4 regions of the Ruminococcus sp. RTP21484sp1_RTP21277st1_D2_RTP21277_210401 genome follow, and region 2 is predicted to be linked to each of the others. Evidence: riboswitches for the same ligand, from Rfam matches in the RefSeq annotation. Region 2 holds a riboswitch; each other region holds the start of a gene.

Region 1 (5,851 bases), on a different contig from region 2:
CTGGGGTGTTTTCTGTTCCTGGGAAGGCAATGAGCAGCAGGCAATCCCGCTATATTATGAGCAGGTATGCGGTCTTTTAAATGGAGAAAGAAACAAACAACTGGGTGCTATGGAAAAATGGGATTTCCAGAAGTTTCAGCCTGATGTAATCGTAGTGAATCTGGGGACAAACGACGGCAGCGGCACGAAGAATATGGACAGGGTTGGAAAGGCTGTGGAAGACTTTTTGAGGAAACTGCGCGTATGTAATCCGGAAAGCTATATTCTGTGGTGTTATGGAATGCTTGGAGCTGAGATTTTGCCAACGCTTGAGAAAGCAGTGGGGAATTATAAAAGAAAAACAGGGGATAAGCGCGTGGAATTTGTGAAGCTTCCGGATACACAGGAAGGAGAATTTGGATCAAGGCAGCACCCTGGGCACAGATCTCATGAAAGAACAGCGAAAATCCTGGTGGAGAAGATTCAGGAAAAAATGACGCTGCTGGTCACGCCGTGACTAGCAACATCTGGTTGATAAAAAAATAACAAAAAATCCTTTCGAAGGGTTGACAAAGACAGTGACCGGTGGTACTATGATGTCAGTATAATTCCATAGTGAACATATTAAGTGCTGACAGCTATAAGCTGGCAGAAAGAGGGAATCAGGTGAGAAACCTGAGCGATCCGGTCACTGTAACAGAGGAGCGAATCTCATAGTCCATTGTGCTTACGCATGAGAAGGAGAGAGGATGTGATGATCCTGGAGCCAGGAAACCTGCTTGGTATGGCGAGGTTAAACTTCCGATGAAAGTGTAACAACCAGTTTTGGGGAATCCGCAGCCTTGAGATGTTGTCCGCTTTTGTGAGTGGACATTTTTTATGGAATGATCGCCTGTTCAGAAGAATTATACAGATTAAATGGCAGGCGATACTACTTCGGATGAAACCGTTCCCTCCGCGTATATATGAACGGATCATATTCTACCCCGGAGTAGCATCGCTCCCTCTTAAATAATGATGATTCAGAAGCCGCATATGCGGTATTTTTTTTACACTTTTCCTGAGCCTGTTTGTAGAATTATTCCCGTAATCTCCTGCAGGGTGTGACGCACATCTTACAGAAAGCCTTTTTTAAACACGCTCTGGCCGTATTCTATTCCTGTAAGCGGGATTCTTTTTTTGCATTTGATTTTGGGGCATTACGAAATAGAATATAAAGAATATTTTGTTTTGAGCTGTATGAGATAAGGAGAGAAATATGGAGAAAAAATATTGGGAAGATAAAGAATACGCTTATTTCAGTCATAAGAAATGTGAGTATTTTCCATGCCATAAAGGAGCTGATCCAGAGGACTTTAACTGTCTGTTCTGCTATTGCCCGCTTTATGCCCTTGGAGACAAATGCGGCGGAAATTTCAAATATAATGAGAAGGGATTTAAAGATTGTACGAATTGTCAGCTACCTCATAAGAAGAAAAACTACGGTTATGTGACAGGAAAATATCAGGAACTTGCTGCGATGATGCAGAAAGTAAGAGAAGCAGATCATAAAAATGAAAATGAGTAATCAAAGAAATAAGTATAAAAAACTCTCCGGAATATATACGAAGTTAAGCTTACGTATTTATATTTCTCGGAGAGTTTTTGCGTAATGCAAAATTCCATTGGAATTCTGCAAGCTGGATCCTTTTTATCGTATGCTTAACAGCATCTTTAATTTCGGAATCTGGTTGTTAAGAATCAGACCCTCTGGAAACATAGCATTATGAACGAAATCAGCGGCATAAGTGAAGTCTCCAATATGCTCTGTTCCATGACTGTCACTGGAAAGCACGATTGGAACCAGATACTTCCGGCAGCAGGACAGGATCTGCGCGCAGTTGGCATGGGTATCGCCCCGATATCCGTAAGGCGCCAGGGAAGCTTCGTTGATCTCAAGGAGAACACCGTTTTCACTGGCAGCCTTTACAACTGCGTCGTAATCTATGTCATACTGGGGATTATCAATGTGTCCCAGGATCTTTATAACCGGATTCTTCATTACGTTCAGAAAAGCAGCAGTATTTTCTTCCCTGGTCTTTGGCCGGAAATTCTGATAATGCATGCTGGCGATTGCGTAGTCCAGCTTATCAAGAAGCTCCTGTGGCAGATCTGTTTTTCCATCGGTATCCAGAATGTTCAGTTCAATTCCATATAATAATTCCACTTCGAAACGCTTCCTGGGCGAATAGATCAGGCTTCGGAAATAAGAAGAAGTTCCGGCAGCTAGAGTGGCTGGTCCGTGGTCTGTGATTCCAAGAAGCTTCAGCCCTTTTTGAGAAGCAGCCTTTGCCATGTCGCTGATGGTGCATGTTGTGCCGTGTCCGCTGGCAATGGAATGTGTGTGTATATCAGAAAGATACATAAAATCATCTCCTAGTCAAGATTACGTGAATATATGCAGCTGGTAATTTCACTATAAAAGTGTTTTGAAAAGCCATTTACAGTTAACTTTAGTATGCCAGAGGGCAAAAAACATGTCAATCATAAATAAGAAAAAACAGAGAAAACAAATAAAAACAACATTGCACTACAAGAAAAACCACATATAACATGCCAGGAAATGTTGCTTTTTGTTGACGCTTGGAAAGCAGAAAGGTATAATCAAATCAGAAAATAAAACTCTTTATTCAGGAGGAGAAAATGGGATACACAGATAATATGTCTCCGGAAATGAAACAGAGAATCGTACAGGAGCTTGTGCCAGGCAAGCAGATTTCCCTGGCACATATCATTGCCAATCCGGATAAGATTCTTTACACCAAGCTGGGTCTTGATCCATCTCTGGATTACTCAAGAGCGGCCATTGGGATCATGACTGTAAGTCCGGCAGAAACTGCTATCATTATGGCAGATATTGCGATGAAATCATCTGGCGTTGAACTGGGGTTTGTTGATCGTTTCAGCGGAAGCCTGATCATCACAGGTACTGTGTCGGAAGTAGAAGCTTCTACCAGCGCAATTCTGGACTATGTGGGAAATAAACTGGGCTTTACTTTATGCCCCATTACAAGGACTTGACAGAATATGAAGAAACTTGTTCTGATCGGTCGCAGCGAGGCTGGAAAAACTACTTTGACCCAGGCCCTGCGTGGTGAAAAAATACATTATCATAAAACACAATATGTAAATAATTTTGATGTGATCGTAGATACGCCAGGAGAGTATGCCCAGACGAAAGGTCTGGGACACGCCCTGGCGTTGTATACATATGAATCAGATGTGGTAGGGCTGCTGGTATCTGCCACGGAACCGTATTGCCTTTTTCCACCTTGCATTACCTGTATGGCCAACCGTGAAGTAATTGGAATTGTTACCAAAATCCACAATCCGGATGCAAATGTAAAACTTGCCACGTCCTGGCTGGAGCTTGCCGGCTGTAAAAAAATCTTTTATGTAGACTCCAGGCAGCAGGAGGGCATTCCGGAGATTTTGGAATATCTTAGGGAAGATGGCGATGTAATGCCATGGGAAAAAGATGCCTCTGATCCTGTGAATTAGAAAATACCTGTCAAATGTGGAAAAACAATAAAACCAGCAAAACCACGAAAAACAACATAGCAATCCAGAAAAAAATCCACATAAAACAACATAAAACAACGGAAAAACCTTGACTTATAATGTGGAATGGTGTAAACTTACAACATAACCAAAAAAGTAACAGGCTAGCTATGCCTAGCCATGATAAGTTACCCGGTGCGGTACTATAACTTACATAATCCACCGCACCTGAATGTGCTTAAGGAGGAAAAAAGCATGGTAAACGAATACGAAATCAAAAAACAGATTTGCGACATCGGAAGAAGAATCTATAACCGCAACATGGTTGCAGCAAATGATGGAAACATCTCTGTAAAACTGAATGACAATGAGTTCCTTTGCACACCTACTGGTGTATCCAAAGGCTTCATGACCCCAGAGTTCATCTGTAAAGTAGATGCGAAAGGAAATGTTCTTCAGGCTAACCCGGGATTCAAACCATCATCTGAGATCAAGATGCATATGAGAGTATATGAGAAGAGACCTGATGTAGGATCTGTTGTACATGCTCATCCAATTTATGCAACATCTTTTGCTATTGCTGGTATTCCGCTTACACAGCCAATCATGCCAGAGGCAGTTATCGCTCTTGGATGTGTTCCGATCGCTGAGTATGGTACACCTTCTACAATGGAGATTCCGGATAACCTTGAGAAATATCTTCCATACTTCGATGCAGTTCTTCTTGAGAATCACGGAGCTCTTACCTGGAGCACAGACCTGAACGCTGCATACATGAAGATGGAGTCCGTAGAATTCTATGCACAGCTTCTGTATCAGAGCAAACTTCTTGGAGGCCCGAAGGAATTTGATAAAGAGAACATTAAGAAACTTTATGAGATCCGTCGTAAATTCGGTATGCCTGGAAAACATCCGGCAAGCCTTTGCCAGAACAAAGATGGCATGAACTGCCATAACTGCGGTGGTGCATGTCACAACGAAGACTACAAACAGTTCCCAGGATATCAGTATGATTTCGTTGGCGGTAACTGCGATGCTCCGGCAGCAGATACAGCTAATGCAGATGCAGAGTTAGTAGCTAAGATCACCAAACAGGTTATGGCTCAGTTAGGACTGAAATAATCAGAAAATATAAAGGCCGGCAGCTGTGAGAAAATCAGGCAGCTGCGGGCAATTGTTAAGGAGGAACAATCTCATGCCAATCAGCGAGAGCATGGTACAGGATATTGTACAGGAAGTTATGGCGAAAATGCAGATTGCAGACGCTCCGGCCGGTAAACATGGAATTTTCAAAGATATGAACGAAGCCATTGAGGCAGCGAAAGCTTCTCAGAAGATCGTTCGGAAAATGTCCTTGGACCAGAGAGAAAAAATTATTACCTGCATTCGAAGAAAAACAAAAGAAAATGCAGAAATCCTTGCTCGTATGGGCGTTGATGAGACCGGAATGGGAAATGTAGGAGATAAGATCCTGAAACACCATCTGGTAGCAGACAAGACCCCAGGCACAGAAGATCTCAGCACTACAGCTTGGTCAGGCGACAGAGGACTTACTCTGATCGAGATGGGACCATTTGGTGTGATCGGAGCGATCACTCCGTGTACGAATCCAAGTGAGACCATTCTGTGTAATACGATCGGTATGCTGGCAGGCGGAAATACAGTTGTATTTAACCCACATCCGGCAGCAATCAAAACATCTATTTATGCGATTAACCTTCTGAACGAAGCATCCCTGGAATCAGGCGGTCCGGACAATATCGCAGTTACAGTAGAGAAACCTACATTAGAGACAAGCAACATCATGATGAAACATAAAGATATCCCGCTTATCGCAGCAACAGGCGGTCCTGGCGTTGTAACAGCAGTCCTTTCCTCTGGAAAACGTGGAATCGGCGCTGGCGCAGGAAATCCTCCGGCAGTTGTAGATGAGACAGCAGATGTAAGAAAAGCTGCTCAGGATATCGTAAACGGATGTACATTCGATAACAACCTTCCGTGTATCGCAGAGAAGGAAATCGTAGCAGTTGCTTCTATTACAGATGAGCTTATGCATTATCTGGTAAGTGAGAATGACTGTTACCTTGCTTCCAAAGAAGAGCAGGATAAACTTACAGCAGTTGTTCTTGCAGGCGGCAAGCTGAACCGTAAATGCGTTGGACGTGACGCAAGAACATTACTTTCCATGATCGGAGTAAATGCTCCTGCAAATATCCGCTGCATCGTATTTGAAGGACCGAAGGAACATCCACTTATCGCTACAGAGCTTATGATGCCGATCCTTGGCGTTGTAAGGGCAAAAGATTTTGATGATGCAGTAGAGCAGGCTGTA
Region 2 (5,851 bases):
CAAATTTTATCCGCTAAATATGGTGCAGTAGTTGTCATATCTTCACATAAATGAAGCTCCAGAGCATATCTAAAAAAGGCTTTTTGCAAGATGTGCGTCACAATTTGTGGGAGTTTTTGCCCGGATAAGGGCGCCGTAGCAGGCTACAGCAACTGAATTCGGGCAAAATTTCCCACAAAGCGGGCGTGCAGATTGCAAGAATGATTTTTCAAACAGGCTCTGGCTGCACCAGTTTAATAATGTGTGTGACATGGAAGCAGTTCCGTTCACATACATCCAAAAAACTTCCAGAGAGGTATTTTATGCTGCAAATAATCGAAACCATCAACACCGCTGTAAATAATTTTATCTGGGGCGTTCCTGCAATGGTCTGTATTTTCGGAGTTGGTCTTTATCTTAGTATCCGCACCAATTTTCTTCAGATCCGCAAATTCCCCTACGCAATCAAAACAACCCTTGGACGTATTTTCCGCAAACGCGACGCATCTGACGGTGCTATCACGCCTTTCCAGGCAGTGTGTACAGCACTTGCAGCCACGGTCGGTACTGGCAATATTGCCGGTGTAGCAGGCGCTATCGCAATCGGCGGTCCCGGAGCCATATTCTGGATGTGGGTTTCTGCACTGTTTGGCATGTGTACCAAATATGCTGAGGTTACTCTGGCGGTACACTACCGCGAGATCAATGCCAACGGTGAACTGGTAGGCGGTCCCATGTATTACATCAAGAACGGTCTTAGCAAAAAATGGCACTGGCTGGCTTATCTGTTCGCAGCATTCGGCGTGCTCACTGTATTTGGTACCGGTAACGCTACACAGGTCAATACTATCACCACTGCCATCAATTCTGCATTGCTGAATTATAACGTGATCAGCGAAAGCGCCGTTTCTACTTCCAACCTAATCATCGGAATCATAATTGCCATTCTGATCGCCATGATCCTTCTTGGCGGAATCAAACGAATTGGCCATGTCACCGAAAAGCTGGTCCCATTTATGGCTCTGCTTTACATTCTTCTCGGACTGGGAGTTATCCTTCTGAACATTCAGAATGTACCAGCTGTATTCGTTTCTATTTTCAGAGGGGCATTTCAGCCCAGAGCTGTAACAGGCGGCATTGTTTTAAGTATGTTCACAAGTTTAAAAAAAGGTGTTTCCCGTGGTATCTTCTCTAACGAGGCTGGTCTTGGTACCGGATCCATTGCCCATGCGTGTGCAGATACCAAAAAGCCTGTAAAACAGGGTATGTTCGGTATTTTCGAAGTCTTTACAGATACCATCGTGATCTGTACACTGACTGCACTGGTTATCCTTTGCAGCGGCGTTGCTGTTGATTATGGAAAAGCAGCTGGCGCAGAGCTTACGATCCTTGGATTTACTTCTACATATGGAAGCTGGGTATCCATTTTTACAGCAGTTGCCATGTGCTGCTTCGCTTTTTCCACAGCAGTCGGATGGGGACTTTACGGTGCCCGCTGCATCGAGTTCCTGTTCTCTGAAAAAGTGATCAAACCTTTTATGGTTATTTATTCCCTGGTTGCCATCCTTGGCGCAACTGCCAACCTTGGACTGATGTGGAGCATTGCCGAGACATTTAACGGTCTTATGGCAATTCCCAACCTGATTGCTTTGTTCCTGCTTTCCGGTACAGTTGTGAAGCTGACAAAAGAATATTTTGCCGGTGAGGGCAAAACAAAATAAATATAAAAAGGGACATCGCATGAACCGTTTTCGCTCATGTGATGTCCCTTTCAGATTATTGATCAATCCTTATTCTCTTCCTCGGCAGCTGCATCTGTAGTTGTATCAGCATCTTCGCTTTTCTCTTCCTCACCGATCTCAACTGCATTTTTTTCTTCCTCAGTCTGCTCCTGCACATCCGTAACGCTTACCTTATGGTCATACCATTTGCCCTTTTTACCAATGATTGCCAGGTCAAATTCTTCATCAAGCTTCTCTACTGGAACATTGAATCCATAAACCTCCTCTGTCATGCCATCGCTGTAAGTTACCTTATCAATAGTAGGCTGAATCAGTTCGGCACCGTCTTTCTGTGCATCCTCTGCTGTTCCAAGGAAAACATTCTCAATATTCTTGGAAACGAGAGTAATATGAACGGTCATTTTACCATCCTTTACAGTGAGGGTAGCTCTTCCGTTGCAAGCCTCATTTACATGGAACATACTGCTGTCTGTGTCAAACTCTACACCATAAACACCGTCTTCAAGTTCGCTGTCTGCGGCATTCTCTGCACCATCTGTGGTTTCCTCTGCCTCAGCCTCTGTGGCTTCTGCAAATGCCGGGAATGCAGTTCCTGCTGTCATAGCGGAAATACTTACAGCTGTTAATAAAATGACTAATGAACGTTTCATAATAACTCTCCTTGCTTTTTCTTTATTTACGGTACACTTGTGTGTGCCGTATTTGTTTTATTACTCAAACAGCTGCCCCACAGTGTAGGAGCAGCTGCTTTTGTTCTGTTGCAATAACAATTTATACCAGGATAATTATTTCGCGATGGAATCAATAGCTGCCTGAGTATGAGCTACATAAAGCTGCTCAACAGCGTCAATTCTTCCAAGACCTTCGATCTGGCAGTCAATCTCATCGAAATCTCCAGAAGCCTCGAACATGCTCTTCCAGGAGTCATCATCATCACCAGCCATATCATTGTTTGCATGGTCACCAGCAACAACCATAAGCGGACGAAGGATTACTTTCTTGAATCCGGCATCTTTTACTTTATTGATAACTTCATCACAAGCTGTATCCTCTGGCTCACCTTCTACAGTACCGATGAATGCGTTTGTGAATTCAAGTTTCTCCATCTGGGTCTGCATCTGATCATATGTAACGTTTGCTGTATGGGAAGTACCATGTCCCATGAATACAAATGCGGTTCCATCTTCTGCAGCTGCTTCCATGCTGTCATATCCAGCTTCTTTTACAGCTTCATCTGTGATTGCCTGAGCAACAGCAGCTTTGTCATCGTTGATAACGGTAGCGTCATCGCCAACCTCACCAAGCATTGGTTCAGCGATTGCTACAGATTCAAATTTATCTTTGTAAGCATCAATAGCTTCTACCATCTCATCGTACTCAGCACCATGCATAAGATGTGTAGGCTGAACTACAAGATTCTTAACACCGTTTGCTACTGCACGGTCAAGTGCCTGCTGCATGTTATCAATCTTCTCATCATCTCTTGCCTGTACATGGTTGATAATGATCTGAGCGGTAAATGCTCTTCTTACAGACCAATCCGGGAATGCTTCTGCAAGAGCATCCTCGATTCCTTTGATATCCTCTGCACGGCTGTCGTTAAAGGAAGTACCAAAGCTTACTACAAGAAGCTCATTCTCACCGATCTCGTCCTGATTACGCGGATCATCCTTGGAAGCATCACCTGTGTCACGTCCGAAATACTCTGGACTTGCCTCTTCTCCCTCTACAAGCTCTTTCTGAGCATCTGTAAGGGCATCCCATGCTTCTTTAGCTTCCTTGCACTGCTCATCTGTATCATCTGTTCTCTCCTGAACATAAATAGCATCGATAAGTGCTGCTACTTTATCAGCCGCTTCCTTATCTGCATCTGCAGTGTCATCAGCTGCTTCTGCATCGTCTGTTGTCTCAGCATCATCAGCTGCTTCAGCATCGTCAGCTGCCTCAGCATCATCAGCTGTCTCAGCATCGTCTGTTGTCTCCTCTGCTGCTTCCTCTGTCTCTGCAAATGCAACAGTTGCTGTTGCTGCTGTCATGCTTGCTGCCATAGAAGCTGCAAGAAGGATTGCTAATAAAGATTTTCTTTTCATTTCTTTTTCCTCTTTTTTTTGTATTTCCGGATAGAATCACGTATAAAGAATCCCATGGGAAATCTATCACCAATCTCCCATTGCATAAAAACAGCCGCATTTTCTGCGACTGCACACATTCTCATATACACACTTTTCTTCCAAAAAACATTCAGGAAATATTCATGTATCGTTATGAGAATACAGGTTCTGTGTACCGCAGACCTAAGATTCCACGCCAAGGCAGTTCTCCTGACTTCGGTCAACACTGCTCCCCCTTCCCGGTTTCCCAGTGGGCTCTGAAGCAGTTCCCTTACACAGTGACGGCATCGTTCCGGACTCTCACCGGATTCTCTTTTGCGCATCATGTTCATGATGCAACCTTCGCGCTATAACCATTATACATATTCGACTCGGATATTTAATATGTACCATATTATTATATATTTTTTATGAACTTTTTATGTATTTTTTATGAACTAGAGTATGTTTGAAAAAGGCTTTCTGCAAGATGTGCGTCACAATTTGTGGGAGATTTTGTCCTGATGAGGGCGCCGTAGCGGGCTACGGCAACTGAATTCGGGCAAAATATACCGCAAAGTGGGGCGTGCAGATTGCGGGAATAATTTTTCAAACAGATTACTATTCACTCCGTTCATAGCAACACGCTTCGCGATACACAGGAATCATGCTTTCGCATGGTTTCGCGCCGCAATTCTCAGGTTTTCTGTGAATTACTTATTGACAAATACCCCGCCAGGGTATATATTGGTTTCATCAAATACATACCCCTAAGGGGTATATAAGGAAAGGAGTCCGCCTATGACAGCTGATTATAAATCCGAATCCTGCTGCAGCCACACCGCAGCCGATCCTGCAACTCTTTCCAGCCAGGAACCTACCAAGAAGGTCTGTTCCTGCTGTTGTACCAAGCACACCGATCGTTCCGAAGCAGAGCGCAGGAAGCTGGTAAACCGTCTGAAACGTATTGAAGGCCAGATAAGGGGGATTATAGGAATGCTGGAGAATGACGCTTACTGCAACGATATTCTTATTCAGTCAGCAGCTGTAAATGCCGCTGTGAATGCATTTAATAAGGAACTTCTCGCCAATCATATCCGAACCTGTGTGGCAAGAGATATCCGTGATGGTAAAGACGAAACCATTGATGAGCTGGTTGCAACTTTGCAGAAGCTAATGAAGTGAGATACCAGCGCATTCCGAATGTGTACCTGCCTGCGGAGGTACGAATGCGCAGAGCAGTCCGTTGGTATCGAAACACTGTATTCGAAGGAGGAATTTATTATGGAACAATACAACGTCACCGGCATGAGCTGTGCAGCCTGCAGCGCCCGTGTGGAAAAAGCGGTAAACAAGGTTCCGGGAGTTACTTCCTGCTCCGTAAGCCTGCTTACCAATTCCATGGGAGTGGAAGGAACTGCCTCAGCCTCTGCCATTGTCTCAGCTGTAGAAGAAGCCGGATACGGCTGCAGCCTGAAGGGTGCTTCCGGTCAGACGGAATCCGTTTCCGATGCTGAGAAAGCCTTGGAAGATCACGAAACGCCACTCCTCAGGAAACGGCTTATTGCCTCAGTAGGTTTTCTTCTGGTGCTGATGTACTTTTCCATGGGACACATGATGTGGGGATGGCCGCTGCCAGCCTGGTTTGATGGCAACCATATCGCCATGGGACTTGTACAGCTGCTTCTTGCAGGAATCGTCATGGTCATCAATCAGAAATTTTTCATCAGTGGCTTCAGGAGTCTGTGGCACCGCTCTCCAAACATGGATACCCTGGTAGCTCTCGGCTCCATGGCCTCCTTTGTATGGAGTGTCTACGCCCTGTTCGCCATGACCAGAGCCCAGGTTGACGGCAATTCCGAACTTGTCATGCACTACATGATGGAATTCTATTTCGAATCTGCCGCTATGATCCTGACCCTGATCACCGTTGGAAAAATGCTGGAAGCCCGTTCCAAGGGCAAGACCACGGATGCCTTAAAAGGTCTTATGAAGCTTGCTCCCAAGACTGCCGTTGTCATCCGAAACGGCCAGGAAGCC
Region 3 (5,851 bases), on a different contig from region 2:
CAGAAGAAAGGATAGAAATACCGCACTGACTCTTTACAAGAGCTTTGTAATCTGTATCTTCATCTTTTCCTGCAAAAGTTACGGAACCATCTTCCAGAGCAGCTGTAAGGCTGTCTACCGTACAGTCCTCTTTTTCCATTCCAAGAGCAGTAACTTTGTCTGTAAGATCAAGCTTATCCAAAATGTTAAGAGCATCTGTGGAAGCCACATAAGCAGATTCTACCGGCTGGTTGATTACGATTACATCTTTATCAAGTCCTGCAGGGATAACAGCACCCTCAGGTACGATCAGGTATTTTACAACATTGCCCATGTAGAGCTTTTCTGTACCTGTAAGTTCCTGGGAATCAGCAGCTTCTGTTTTTGCATTTTCTTTTCCGGAATCAACAGTTTCCGGTTTTCTTGCAGTATCTGTTGTCATATCTACTTCAAGAAGGGTAATACCCTTTGCGTAGTGATAAAGCTTAAAGTATTTTGCATGCTCAAGAGTAGTTTCGTCTTTATACTCAAGACCTGTGATCTCTGGTGCAGAATCATCCAGCTTCTTGTTTCCTGTGGAAAGCATGCTGTTGTCATCTGCCGGGTTATCCTTGTCTGTTTTCTTCGGATCGTTTGCACCCTTTAAAGCGATATAAATGGTGTAAGTGATTTCATGAGCCTGGGACATTCTGGTTGTCATACCAATGATCGTATTATTCTGGTTCAGTGCTACCGGAATTGTGAAAGTAGAAGTTCCGCCGCCGCATGCACCGTAGTATTTATTTCCATTGGCTTTTACATAACCGTAATATTCACTGCTGAATACAATAGTCGCATATGCCTGACCATTTGTTACCGTAACTTTGTTACAGGAAATGCTGACCTTTCCAGAACCACCAGACCAGGAGAAACTGTCAGGAGTATAGGTTCCATCTGCTAATGTAGTAGAACTGTTTACAGATGCTGTTCCGCCGCTTAAGTCAGATTCGTATTTGGATTCCTCTTCCGGTTTCTTGTCTGGCTTTGGAGTTGCTGTTGGTGTAGGAGTTGCTGTCGGTTTTTTATTTGGTTTTGCAGTGGGTGCAGGAGTTGCTGTGATTGTTGTGTCAGGAGCAGTATCTGGCTGCGGATCATCCTGTACGTCACCTATCTTATTTAAAGTGCTGGACTGGAAAGTCAGGATCCTGTCATACCAGATCTGGTTTTTGTGGGAAAAAGCAGCAACTGCAATTCCATTGTCCAGGGCTTCAACAGGAATCTCATATGTATATTTGCCATTTGCGTCTGTCCCATATGGAATCCAGGTGGAGGAATCGGCTGCGGCAGCTTCTTCTTTTGTTCCAAGACATAGATAGTCGTAACCAGTTCCGCTTAAAGTAAGAACAGCTGTCATCTTTCCGTTTTTGGAAGTAAGGACACAGTCAATTACACGGAACATAGAGGAACTGGAGTTTACTGTAATATTATAAATTCCGCTTGCACAGCTGCCTGGAGCAGGGGTTGCTGTTGGCTCTGGGGTGGTGGTTGCTTCCGGAGTTGTGCTTGGCACTGGAGTTTCAGTTGGTGCAGGAGTCTCAACCGGTGCTTCGGTAGGCTCTGGGGAAACAGTTGGTTCCGGTGTTGGAGCAGCCTCTCCATATCCTGGAACCGCCGGTACGGTAATCGTCAATATACCCTTTGCGTACCAGTTCTGGCTCTTCTTGGAATGAGGAACGACTGCTATTGTCTGAGCTTCCTTGCTTGCAGTAACTTCAAAGGTGTAGGTATAGCCTCCTGCACTGTTCTCTACTCCTTTGATGGAATTTGCTTCTTTATCAGAGTCACTGGCACTGCCAAGATAGATCATGTCATAATTCTGTTTTGCGGTAGAAAGTGTGACAATATACTTATCCTCCGAAACCTTTACAGTGGAACCGGTGATTACGAACATTGCAAATTCATCACCGTTTTCTTTTACAAGCTTGATTCCGGCATCTGTAATCTCATTCTGGGCTGGTGCCTGGGTTGGAGCTGCAGTTGGCAGTGGAGTGGCAGTTGGCTCAGGGGCTGCAGTTGGCTCTGGAGTAGCTGTTGGTTCCGGGGCTTTCATTCCTGGAACGTTCAGTTTCAAAGCCATATTTGTGTACCATTTCTGATTTTTTACAGAAAATGGTACGATGCTGAAAGTCTGGACCTGTTCACTGGCAGGAACCTCAAAAATGAAAGTATAACCATCTTCATTTTCTGTACCAACGATTGCTGCTGCATTTTTTGCTTCGTCAGGATCTTCTTTAGAACCAAGATAAAGCTTCTCATAGTTCTTTCCGTCAGTATTGAGGGTTATCTTAATTTTATCACCATTTAATTCAGCAGAAGAGCTTTTGATTTTAAGCATTTTATATGCACTGTTATCTTCCTTGTCAATGGTCATGTTGGAACCATCTGGGTTCAGATCCTCTGGCTTTGTTTCTGGTTTATCTGTCTCTTCGGTTTTGCCCTCTTCTGTTGTTTCTGGTGCAGCTGTAGGCTGTGGAGCTTCTGCTTCCTCATTTTTGCTTTCTTCAGCAGGTGATGCAGTAACCTCAGGAGTGGTCTCAGAGGCAGGTGTTTCTGTAGCAGCAGGTGTCTCTTTCACAGCAGAGGCATCCACTGCTGCCGGAGTTACTGTAGTGTCAGTGTTTTCTTCCTCAGCTGTTGCGTTCTCCTGCACAGGGGTCTCAGCAGCAACAGCAGTCTTCTCCGCCTCTGTTTCTGGAGTTGGTGTAACAGAAACCTGTACGTTTGCATCCTCATTTTCTGCCTGTGTAAGTACAGCAGGAGTGACCGTCATCGCGACGGAAAGGAACAGTGCAAGAAAGCGTTTTGAATTTCTTTTCATTTCTTTTTCCTCGATTCTTCCTATTATTTTATAATTTGAATAAATCCCAATTGCTTCTGGAGCCTGTTTGTACAATGGGCAATCCTGACAGGATTATTTCAAAAAAATGCCTGCTTCCTCTGAGAAAACAGGCACTAAAAATTCAATATATTGTATTATCAAATATATTAATGAGAATGAAGTACTTTCTTCGGAAGCTTTCATTAAACGAATTCAGCAGGTTTCCTGACTTACAGATCAACACAGAATCCATCCTTCTCAGCAATATACCAATGGTTTCACTGGATTCTACTCCCTGGTTACAGTGACCGGATCGTTCAGGACTTTCACCTGATTCCCTCTTAGAGCGTGTTGAAAAATATTCCCACAATCTGCACGCTGTAGCAGACAGATATGTCTGGCACTGAAAACGGATTTATTCAATTCACCTCATTATAGCAGACCGTTATGTCGAAATCAATAGATTTATAGGGTTATTGCTTGTATTTACTGTACCCGACTTCATCTGTGCGGAGAAGTGTTCCATTCTCATCGTAGACACTGCGGTAGGTTTTACAGGTGTTTGGATCGGAATGCTCTGTAGTAATCTCTACCGTATTATTGTCAGTTTGGGTTCCGTAAATGGATACCGTTACGGCTTCCTCTTTTTCATCGTAAGAGGCTTCAATTTTAATTGGATAAGCAGTATTATTCTGAAAACGGAAATCCTGACCTCCCCACACCACTGCTGCGTCCAGACCATCCTCAACATAATCAATTCGGGCAGCGTGATTATGACGCTCAACAATGGTCAGATCAGACTGCAGGCATGCCATAAACAACGTAGTGGAAATCTGGCAGATTCCGCCTCCGATATCCTGGGCATGTTCGCCTCCTACAATTACAGTTGCTTCCCTGTACCCTCGTTCCTCAGTACGTGGACCTAAAGTATCGTTGTAGGAAAAAATCTGTCCTGGCTGAAGTTCCATTCCATCACAGGCTTCCACGGCAAGCTTCAAATTGGCAACACGGTTTTCGGTACCTCCGCCATATGTAGTATAAGTACCAAGAAGATTCAGATAAGGAAGGGCTTCTATCTCTTCTGTAGAAACTTCGGGTAGGGTTATTTCAAGGGGGATGGTAATCTTTGCCCCTTCTTTTGCTTTTTCCAGCTTCTTTGCAGCTGACTTCACATCAAATGAAATTCCGGTAACTGCCGGAATAATTTCATTATTTTCCCCCAGAGAAGCATCTGTGGCATCTGTATGTACTTTTTCATAATAGGCTTCCAGATCCAGTTCCTCTGGCGGTGTCTTCATAGTAGGACATTCGATAACAGCTTCATAATCTTCTATGGAAATTGCTTTTAGAATCGCTTCTTTCAATGCATCCATATCCGGACCGATTCCGGTTTTTCCCTTAGTGATAACCAGCTCTGTATCTGTAAGTTCACAGGAAGTCTGTATAGTGGTGGATCCCTTTGAAATTCCAGCATCCTCCAGAAGCTTGTCCAGTTCGTCTTTGTTTCGGGCTTCTGGCATAAGGGTGACTTCTTCCTTTGTCTTGCTGTTCATCAGTTCGATGCGGTCAGTTCCATGAGTAAACCAGGCACCATGTCCAAGAGCATAGGCACTTTCTACAATTGATTTTACATCAAGACCGAGAACAGGATAGATGGATACCTTAAAGTTCTTTCCATTCAGGGTAATGGTCATCTGTGTGTTCTCATATTTTTCCTGAAAATCTTTTGAAATTGCGTCAATGGCTTCCTCTTTGGTCATTCCCTGAATGGCTATGCCGTTTATTTTAAGCTTCTTCCAGATTACATTATCTGTAAGAAAATGACACCACAGCCCATACGCACCTGCCAGAATCAGAACCAGGATCAGAACTTTGATCACACCGTTTTTCACTTGTTTTTTCATGTAATAATTTTACCTTTTGCAGTCTTTTTTAGAGCGTGTTTGAAAAAGGCTTTCTGCAAAATATATCGCAAAGTGGGGCGTGCAGATTGCAGGAATGATTTTTCAAACAGGCTTTAGAGCAATGGGGTAAAAAAGCATGTCCGGTTTCCGGTATGGCATGCAGCCCCTACCTGCTCTACTTTTGCCAGAATTGTATCATTATCACAGTCAATAGTCAATGATTTCACATACTGAACATGACCGGAGGTTAGTCCTTTGGTCCAGAGCTCGTTGCGGCTGCGGCTCCAGTAAGTCATTTTTCCCAGCTTCAGAGTGGTAAGGTATGCTTTCTCGTTCATGTACGCAAGCATAAGAACTTCGTCTGTTTTGTAATCCTGCACAATAACCGGAACCATGCCGTCACTGTTTAATTTGAAATCTGACCAGGACATTTTGGACTTTAATTGGTTCTGTTCCATATTTTTAATACTCCTTTATGAAAAATTCTTCTGCAATTATGCCACCTGCTTTCATGCTCAATTCGAAAAAAATGAAAACAAGTGGCATATATCATATCGTCTTAATTGTAATTCTGTTTGTTCTGCCCTTAGAGACTTCCCTTCGTAGAAAGCACATCTGTAATACGAGGATCATAAGCTACCGCCATATCCAGCGCCTTTGCAAAGCTTTTGAACATGGCTTCTGCCATATGGTGATTATTTCCCGGTGTTAGAACCTTAATGTGAAGATTCATGGCTGCCGTATAAGAAATGGCGTAAAAGAATTCCTTCACCATTTCTGTGGACATATCTCCAATTTTTTCACTGGTAAACGTACCTTCGAAGGAAAGATACGGGCGTCCCCCGAGATCAATGGCGCAAAGCACAAGACACTCATCCATTGGAAGGATGCAGCTTCCGTAACGCCTGATTCCTTTCTTGTCTCCAACCGCTTCTTTAATAGCTGTGCCAAGAACAATTCCCGTATCTTCAATGGTATGATGATCGTCAACCTGAAGATCACCCTTTACCTTTATATCCAGATCAAAAAGTCCGTGGCGGGTAAAGCCATCTAACATGTGATCGAAAAATCCCACACCTGTATCCAGACTGCTTTTTCCGGTTCCGTCCAG
Region 4 (5,851 bases), on a different contig from region 2:
TAGTGCGTCCGGCCTATGGAGAAAAAGCATTTGATGCCATGTTGAAATTTGCAGAAGATTGCAAACAGTATACAGAAAATGTAAAATTTACGGTCGTAGACTGCATTGGCGAGGAAAATGTTGAGAAAAGCCGCAAGGTGGCAGAGAAGCTAGGTATTCCCTTGAGAGTGCGTGAATATACAGCAGAATAAAAGCGGAAGAATATAAGCAGATATGTTTAAATAAAAAAGACACCTTAACAGATCGTTTATAAAACCTAACAATTTTTATTAGATTTTATATGTATAAAAATCTGAAGTGGTGTCTTTCATTTTGCGGACAACGAGCTAGAGCGTGTTTATATGAGAACTTAGAGCTTTTGAGAACAGGCTGCAGCCTTGTTACGCATTTATAAGCTTCAGCAAAATCTCCCGGAACTGTGGCACACAAGCCAGTATATCTGAGTTAGCCAGATAAGGCAGCTCCTTATTTCCCCAGTCTGTGATGACGCCGCCTGCTTCCCTTAAAATAATAGAAGCCCCACTGTAGTCCCAAGGCTTCAGATTCTGCTCCAGATAAGCATGCTGTCTTCCGCATGCCACATAGCAGATATCAAGAGCAGCAGAACCAGTACGTCTGAAGTCAGCACAGTTCATAAAGATATTATAAAATATCGGGAACAATTCCTTTGCCCTGTTTTTCTCATAAGGAGAAGAACCGAAGGATACTACCGCGTCCTTGAATTCCGGCTGATTAGAAACCTGGATAGGAGCTCTATTCAGGTAAGCACCTTCCCCTTTTGCCCCATAGAACAGTTCTTCGGTAAATGGATTATAAACTACACCGAAAGTAATTTCCCCATTTTCATAAAGCCCAAGAGAAACTGCACTTAAGTGATAATCCCGGATCAGATTGGTAGTCCCGTCAATGGGATCCAGAATCCAGTATGATTTATCCGGATCCAGCCCAAGGTTCTCTTTCTCTTCGGCAATCAGTGCGATATCCGGAAATTCATTTCCAAGCGCCTCTTTCAGATACTTCTGCACAGCTACATCTACGTTTGTGACGTAATCTGCAGCTCCTTTTTCTGTAACCTTTTCATGTGTCATTTCCTGAAAGATCAGTGGCTTTGTCTGTCTTACAAGTTCTATGATCTTAGACTGATTTTCTTTATTCATATAAAAGTAACACCTCCAAGGTAAAATTTACCATAAATAAAAAGGAAGGACAAGACGCTAAAGCTATTAAAAATTGAGTTGAAAAAATTTATTTTTACCTTATAATTACAGTGTAAAAATAAAACTATGGAGGTAAGAGAATGGGTAATCTCACCAAGAAAGCAATTCTTGTGGTAAGCTTTGGAACCAGCCATGAGGATACCAGAAAAGTGACTATTGACGCAATTGAAGAGACAATTGGAGCCGCTTTTCCCCAGTACAGGATTTATCGTGCCTGGACAAGCAAGATGATCCTGGCGAAGATTGAAAAACGGGATCACATTCATTATGATAACGTGAAAGAAGCTATGGAGCGCATGGCACAGGACGGAATCGAAGAGGTGATCGTTCAGCCAACTCACGTAATGAATGGAGTGGAGAACGATCTTATGAAAGCAGACGTTCTTGCAGCTGCTAATCACTTCCAGTCTGTGAAATTCGGCAATCCGCTGCTTACCACAGAAGAAGACAATGCATATGTGGTAAAAACAATTACAGATGTATTTCCTGTAATTCAGGATAAGAAGACTGCACTTGTGCTTATGGGTCATGGAACAGAGCATTATGCAAATACGGTTTATGCCGCTCTTGATTACAGATTCAAAGATATGGGATATGAAAATGTGATCGTGGCAACCGTAGAGGGTTATCCGGAAATTGACCAGGCTTTGAACCAGCTGGAGAAAAGCGATGCCAAGAAAGTTGTGATCGCACCATTTATGATCGTGGCAGGTGACCATGCCAAGAATGATATGGCAGGGGAGGAAGCGGATTCCTGGAAAAATGTGATCGGAGCGAAAGGCTATAAAGTAGAAACTGTTTTGAAGGGTCTTGGCGAATACGAAAGCATTCGGAGGCTGTTTGTAGAGCATATAAAAACTGCCAGATAATTGACCAAAAAATTTGCAAATTGGTAATAATATTGTTGTTTTTAAAGAAGAGATATGCTAGACTGTTGAAGTAATTGAATACCAGTTAAGTGAACGGCGATTTCGCTGTGAGAGGGAATCAGGTGCAACGCCTGAACGGTTGCGGCCACTGTATACAGGAAGGCTGGCTTATGAAAACCATTGCGTATATGCGTGAGAAGGGAAGCCATGCTGTTACTACCTGCGAGTCAGGAAACCTGCTTGACGAAGGTAAGAAGAGGAGCTTCCGTAAAAAGTGCCTTTTAAGTCACGGGTAGCAGTGACGCTTTTTGAAGCCCCATCTTTTCGGTTACGAAAACAAACGAAAAGAGAGGAAAAGAAATGAAAAACAAAGTTTTAACTACAAGAATCATGGCTATGATGATGGTTGCTGCTATGACCATGTCCGCAGCGCCTGCAGTATATGCAGCAGAGCGTGCAGACTCTGAGACCATCAAAGAGGATAACCAGCCGACTGAAGAGACTGCAGATGCTTCCGAGGAAGAGGATGCTTCTGAGGGTGAGACCAGAACCGAGTATCCTTTAACCATCACTACCTATGATTACGATGGAAACGAGATCGAAACCATCTATGAAAAAGCACCGGAAAAGGTTATCGCAGTATATCAGGGCAGCATTGAGACAATGCTGGCACTTGGACTTGAGGACCGCCTTGTTGCAACTGCAGGTCTTGACAACGAAGTTCCGGATGATCTGAAAGAAGCATTTTCTAAAACAAATTATCTTGATGAATTTACCCCATCCCTTGAAACTGTCACTATGCTGGAGCCAGATATGATCCTTTCCTGGAGTTCCCTGTTTTCTGATAAGAACCTTGGAAATGTAACCAACTGGATCGATAAAGGCTGCAACACTTATTATAACTCTAATACCCGTCCAGGCGGTGAGAGAACACTGGAAAATGAATATACAGATATTCTGAACCTTGGTAAGATTTTTGACGTACAGGATAAGGCAGAAGCAATTGTTGACGATATCAAAGCTGTAATTGACAACACACTTGAGGCAACAAAAGATGTAGAAGAGAAACCTACAGTAATGGTTCTTGAGCCACTTGGTGAGGACATTACAAACTATGGCGCAAGCAGTCTCGGAGGAGATATGGTAACCAAGTTAGGTGCAACTCTTGCAAATCCAGATGCTTCTACCGTTGGAAAAGAGGACATTATTGCAGCAAACCCGGATGTGATCTTTGTGGTATACATGCCATATGCAGGTGACGATCCACAGAGTGTTCTGGAAAGCCAGATGGCCGTGATCCAGGATGATGAAGCCCTCCAGAGCCTTGACGCAGTAAAGAATGGCCGTGTATATCCAATTATGCTCAGCGAAATGTACGCAAGTGCAACCCGTACCCAGGACGGAGTGGAAACATTTGCTAAGGGATTATATCCAGATGTTGCAATTGATTAATTGGATTGTGGAATGGATATATTGAGGAAAAAACAGTGAAAAAAGAGAAAATTTTTCGTTCATCTATCTATGCAACAGCTCTTGTGGGACTTGCCGCATTTCTGTTTTTTTCCATTCTGGCAGCTGTTACATTTGGAAATGCAGATCTGTCATTGAAAGATGTATACAGCGTGATTCTGTACAAAATATTCCACATAAAAAGTATGGCCTCCTACTCTGAGGGGGCCATTCATGATGTTGTATGGCTGATCCGGCTTCCAAGGGTTCTTCTAGCACTGGCGGTAGGTATGGCTCTTTCTGTGTGTGGCGTGGTCATGCAGGCAATTGTGCAGAATCCTTTGGCAGATCCTTATGTACTTGGAATTTCTTCTGGTGCTTCTTTCGGGGCAACTCTGGCGATCATGCTTGGAATCGGCAGCTTCCTTGGAGGAAACTCCGTAGGGCTTTGCGCATTTATAGGAGCCATGCTCACATCCTTTGCGGTTATTGCAATTGCCAATATGGGAGGCAAAGCAACATCGGCGAAGCTGATTCTTGCAGGAATGGCAATCAGCGCAGTCTGTTCTGCTTTTTCCAATTTTGTGATCTACATAACAAATGACAAAAATGGTGCCACAGAGGTTATGAAATGGACCATGGGAAGTCTTGCCGGGGCCAACTGGTCAAGGGTAAGTGTGATGCTTCCTGTGACGCTGGTGTGTGTAGTGCTTTTCTGGACGCAGTACAGGAATTTGAATCTGATGCTGTTGGGCGATGAAGTATCTATTACCCTGGGAACAGATCTGCACAGATTTCGGACTGCATATCTGATTCTTTCTTCTGTGATGGTAGGATTTGCCGTGTATTGTGCCGGAGTGATCGGTTTTGTAGGTCTGGTGATTCCTCATGTGGTAAGAATCTTGTTTGGAACAGATCACTGCCGCCTGATTCCCCTTAGTGCTCTGCTTGGAAGTTCCTTTCTGATCTGGTGTGATGTGGCGTGCCGTGTGATCCTGAAAAACTCAGAAATGCCTATCGGTGTTCTGGTTTCCATTATTGGAGCGCCTTGTTTTATCTATTTACTGGTTCGCAAATCTTATGGTTTCGGAGGGAAAAAGGGATGAAAATAACCACAGAAAATATCCGGGTAAATTTTCAGGCAAAAGAAATCCTTAAGGGAATTTCCATTGAAACCAGAGATAAGGAATTGGTGGGAATCATTGGACCTAACGGAAGTGGAAAGTCCACTTTGCTGAAATGTATTTACCGTGTATTAAAGGCAGATTCCGGAGCTGTATATCTTGATGGGGAAGAACTTTATGCTATGAATGCAAAAAGCTCCGCAAAGAAAATGGCGGTGGTAGCCCAGCACAATTACTATAATTTTGATTTCAGCGCAAGAGAAGTAGTTTTGATGGGGCGTGCGCCTCATAAAAAAACTCTGGAAAGAGACAATGCAGATGACTACCGGATCGTAGAGGAAGCGCTGAAAACCGTTCAGATGGACAAATTTGCAGACCGCAGCTTTTCCACTTTATCAGGAGGCGAGCAGCAACGCGTGATTCTTGCAAGAGCTCTTGCACAGCAGACGCCTGCCCTGATCCTGGATGAGCCTACCAATCATCTTGATATCACTCATCAGATCATGCTGATGAAGCTGGTAAAGAATCTGGATGTTACCGTGATCTCTGCAATTCATGATCTGAACATTGCAGCTGCATACTGCGACCGGATTTATGTTTTAAAAGACGGTGTTCTGGAGGGGGAGGGTACTCCTGGGGAAGTTTTGACACCGGAGCTGATCCGACGGATTTATAAGGTGGAATCAGAAGTTGTCTATGACAGTCAGGGGAAAATGCATATTTTGTTCTTATAAAATAAACAGGCACAAGAGTTAAAAGGTGAGAAAAATGACAAAGATCGGAACTTTGACCTGTCTTCATTCCAACGATGTCTGTGCCAGGGTGGGATGTCTGAAGGCTTTTATGGAACGGGAGGCCTTTTTTAAGGAATATTCCCAGGATACCTGTTTGGCAGCAATGATGACATGCAATGGATGTAAAAGTATGAATCCTGCAGAACCAGATGATGACAAAGGAATTCTGGAAAAAATTGACAGGCTGGTCAGTGAAGACATAAAAGTTATGCATGTTGGTGTATGTTGTCTGATCGACGGCAAAAAAGAGTGCCCAAGAATAACCCGTATCTGTGAAATGCTGGAAGACAGAGGCATTCAGGTGGTTAGAGGCACTCATAGGGAATGAAAAGATAAGAAGAATATAAGAAAACTTCCAGACGGATAAGTAGCCCATAATCGAACCGCCTGGAAGTTTT

The links. Region 2 has a riboswitch for cobalamin ahead of AB5706_RS06875 (sirohydrochlorin cobaltochelatase). Riboswitches for the same ligand answer to the same signal wherever they lie in the genome.
Region 1: another riboswitch for cobalamin. It lies ahead of AB5706_RS19135 (cysteine-rich small domain-containing protein); the one in region 2 lies ahead of AB5706_RS06875 (sirohydrochlorin cobaltochelatase).
Region 3: another riboswitch for cobalamin. It lies ahead of AB5706_RS18635 (hypothetical protein); the one in region 2 lies ahead of AB5706_RS06875 (sirohydrochlorin cobaltochelatase).
Region 4: another riboswitch for cobalamin. It lies ahead of AB5706_RS22465 (ABC transporter substrate-binding protein); the one in region 2 lies ahead of AB5706_RS06875 (sirohydrochlorin cobaltochelatase).

What each region holds. Positions count from the first base shown of each region.
Region 1 is NZ_JBCOMJ010000035.1:15,756-21,606, reverse strand. Features, by position in the region: gene AB5706_RS19140 (GDSL-type esterase/lipase family protein) at 1-496, shown strand, start outside; cobalamin riboswitch at 589-776, shown strand; gene AB5706_RS19135 (cysteine-rich small domain-containing protein) at 1,238-1,546, shown strand; gene AB5706_RS19130 (phosphatase) at 1,670-2,383, opposite strand; gene AB5706_RS19125 (BMC domain-containing protein) at 2,662-3,039, shown strand; gene AB5706_RS19120 (EutP/PduV family microcompartment system protein) at 3,046-3,519, shown strand; gene AB5706_RS19115 (class II aldolase/adducin family protein) at 3,775-4,641, shown strand; gene AB5706_RS19110 (aldehyde dehydrogenase family protein) at 4,715-5,851, shown strand, end outside.
Region 2 is NZ_JBCOMJ010000007.1:69,944-75,794, forward strand. Features, by position in the region: gene AB5706_RS06850 (flavodoxin family protein) at 1-17, shown strand, start outside; gene AB5706_RS06860 (DUF6783 domain-containing protein) at 70-276, opposite strand; gene AB5706_RS06865 (alanine/glycine:cation symporter family protein) at 303-1,700, shown strand; gene AB5706_RS06870 (hypothetical protein) at 1,763-2,371, opposite strand; gene AB5706_RS06875 (sirohydrochlorin cobaltochelatase) at 2,507-3,811, opposite strand; cobalamin riboswitch at 4,016-4,191, opposite strand; partial or broken gene AB5706_RS06880 (DUF6783 domain-containing protein) at 4,263-4,364, opposite strand; partial or broken gene AB5706_RS06885 (DUF6783 domain-containing protein) at 4,341-4,451, shown strand; gene AB5706_RS06890 (metal-sensing transcriptional repressor) at 4,613-4,996, shown strand; gene AB5706_RS06895 (heavy metal translocating P-type ATPase) at 5,096-5,851, shown strand, end outside.
Region 3 is NZ_JBCOMJ010000033.1:29,557-35,407, reverse strand. Features, by position in the region: gene AB5706_RS18635 (hypothetical protein) at 1-2,836, opposite strand, end outside; cobalamin riboswitch at 3,036-3,226, opposite strand; gene AB5706_RS18630 (VanW family protein) at 3,310-4,740, opposite strand; gene AB5706_RS18625 (hypothetical protein) at 4,820-4,870, shown strand; gene hisI (phosphoribosyl-AMP cyclohydrolase) at 4,854-5,198, opposite strand; gene hisB (imidazoleglycerol-phosphate dehydratase HisB) at 5,327-5,851, opposite strand, start outside.
Region 4 is NZ_JBCOMJ010000053.1:11,005-16,855, forward strand. Features, by position in the region: gene AB5706_RS22450 (TIGR04100 family radical SAM protein) at 1-191, shown strand, start outside; gene AB5706_RS22455 (inositol monophosphatase family protein) at 381-1,157, opposite strand; gene AB5706_RS22460 (sirohydrochlorin cobaltochelatase) at 1,298-2,086, shown strand; cobalamin riboswitch at 2,157-2,344, shown strand; gene AB5706_RS22465 (ABC transporter substrate-binding protein) at 2,447-3,538, shown strand; gene AB5706_RS22470 (FecCD family ABC transporter permease) at 3,574-4,641, shown strand; gene AB5706_RS22475 (ABC transporter ATP-binding protein) at 4,638-5,393, shown strand; gene AB5706_RS22480 (CGGC domain-containing protein) at 5,428-5,781, shown strand.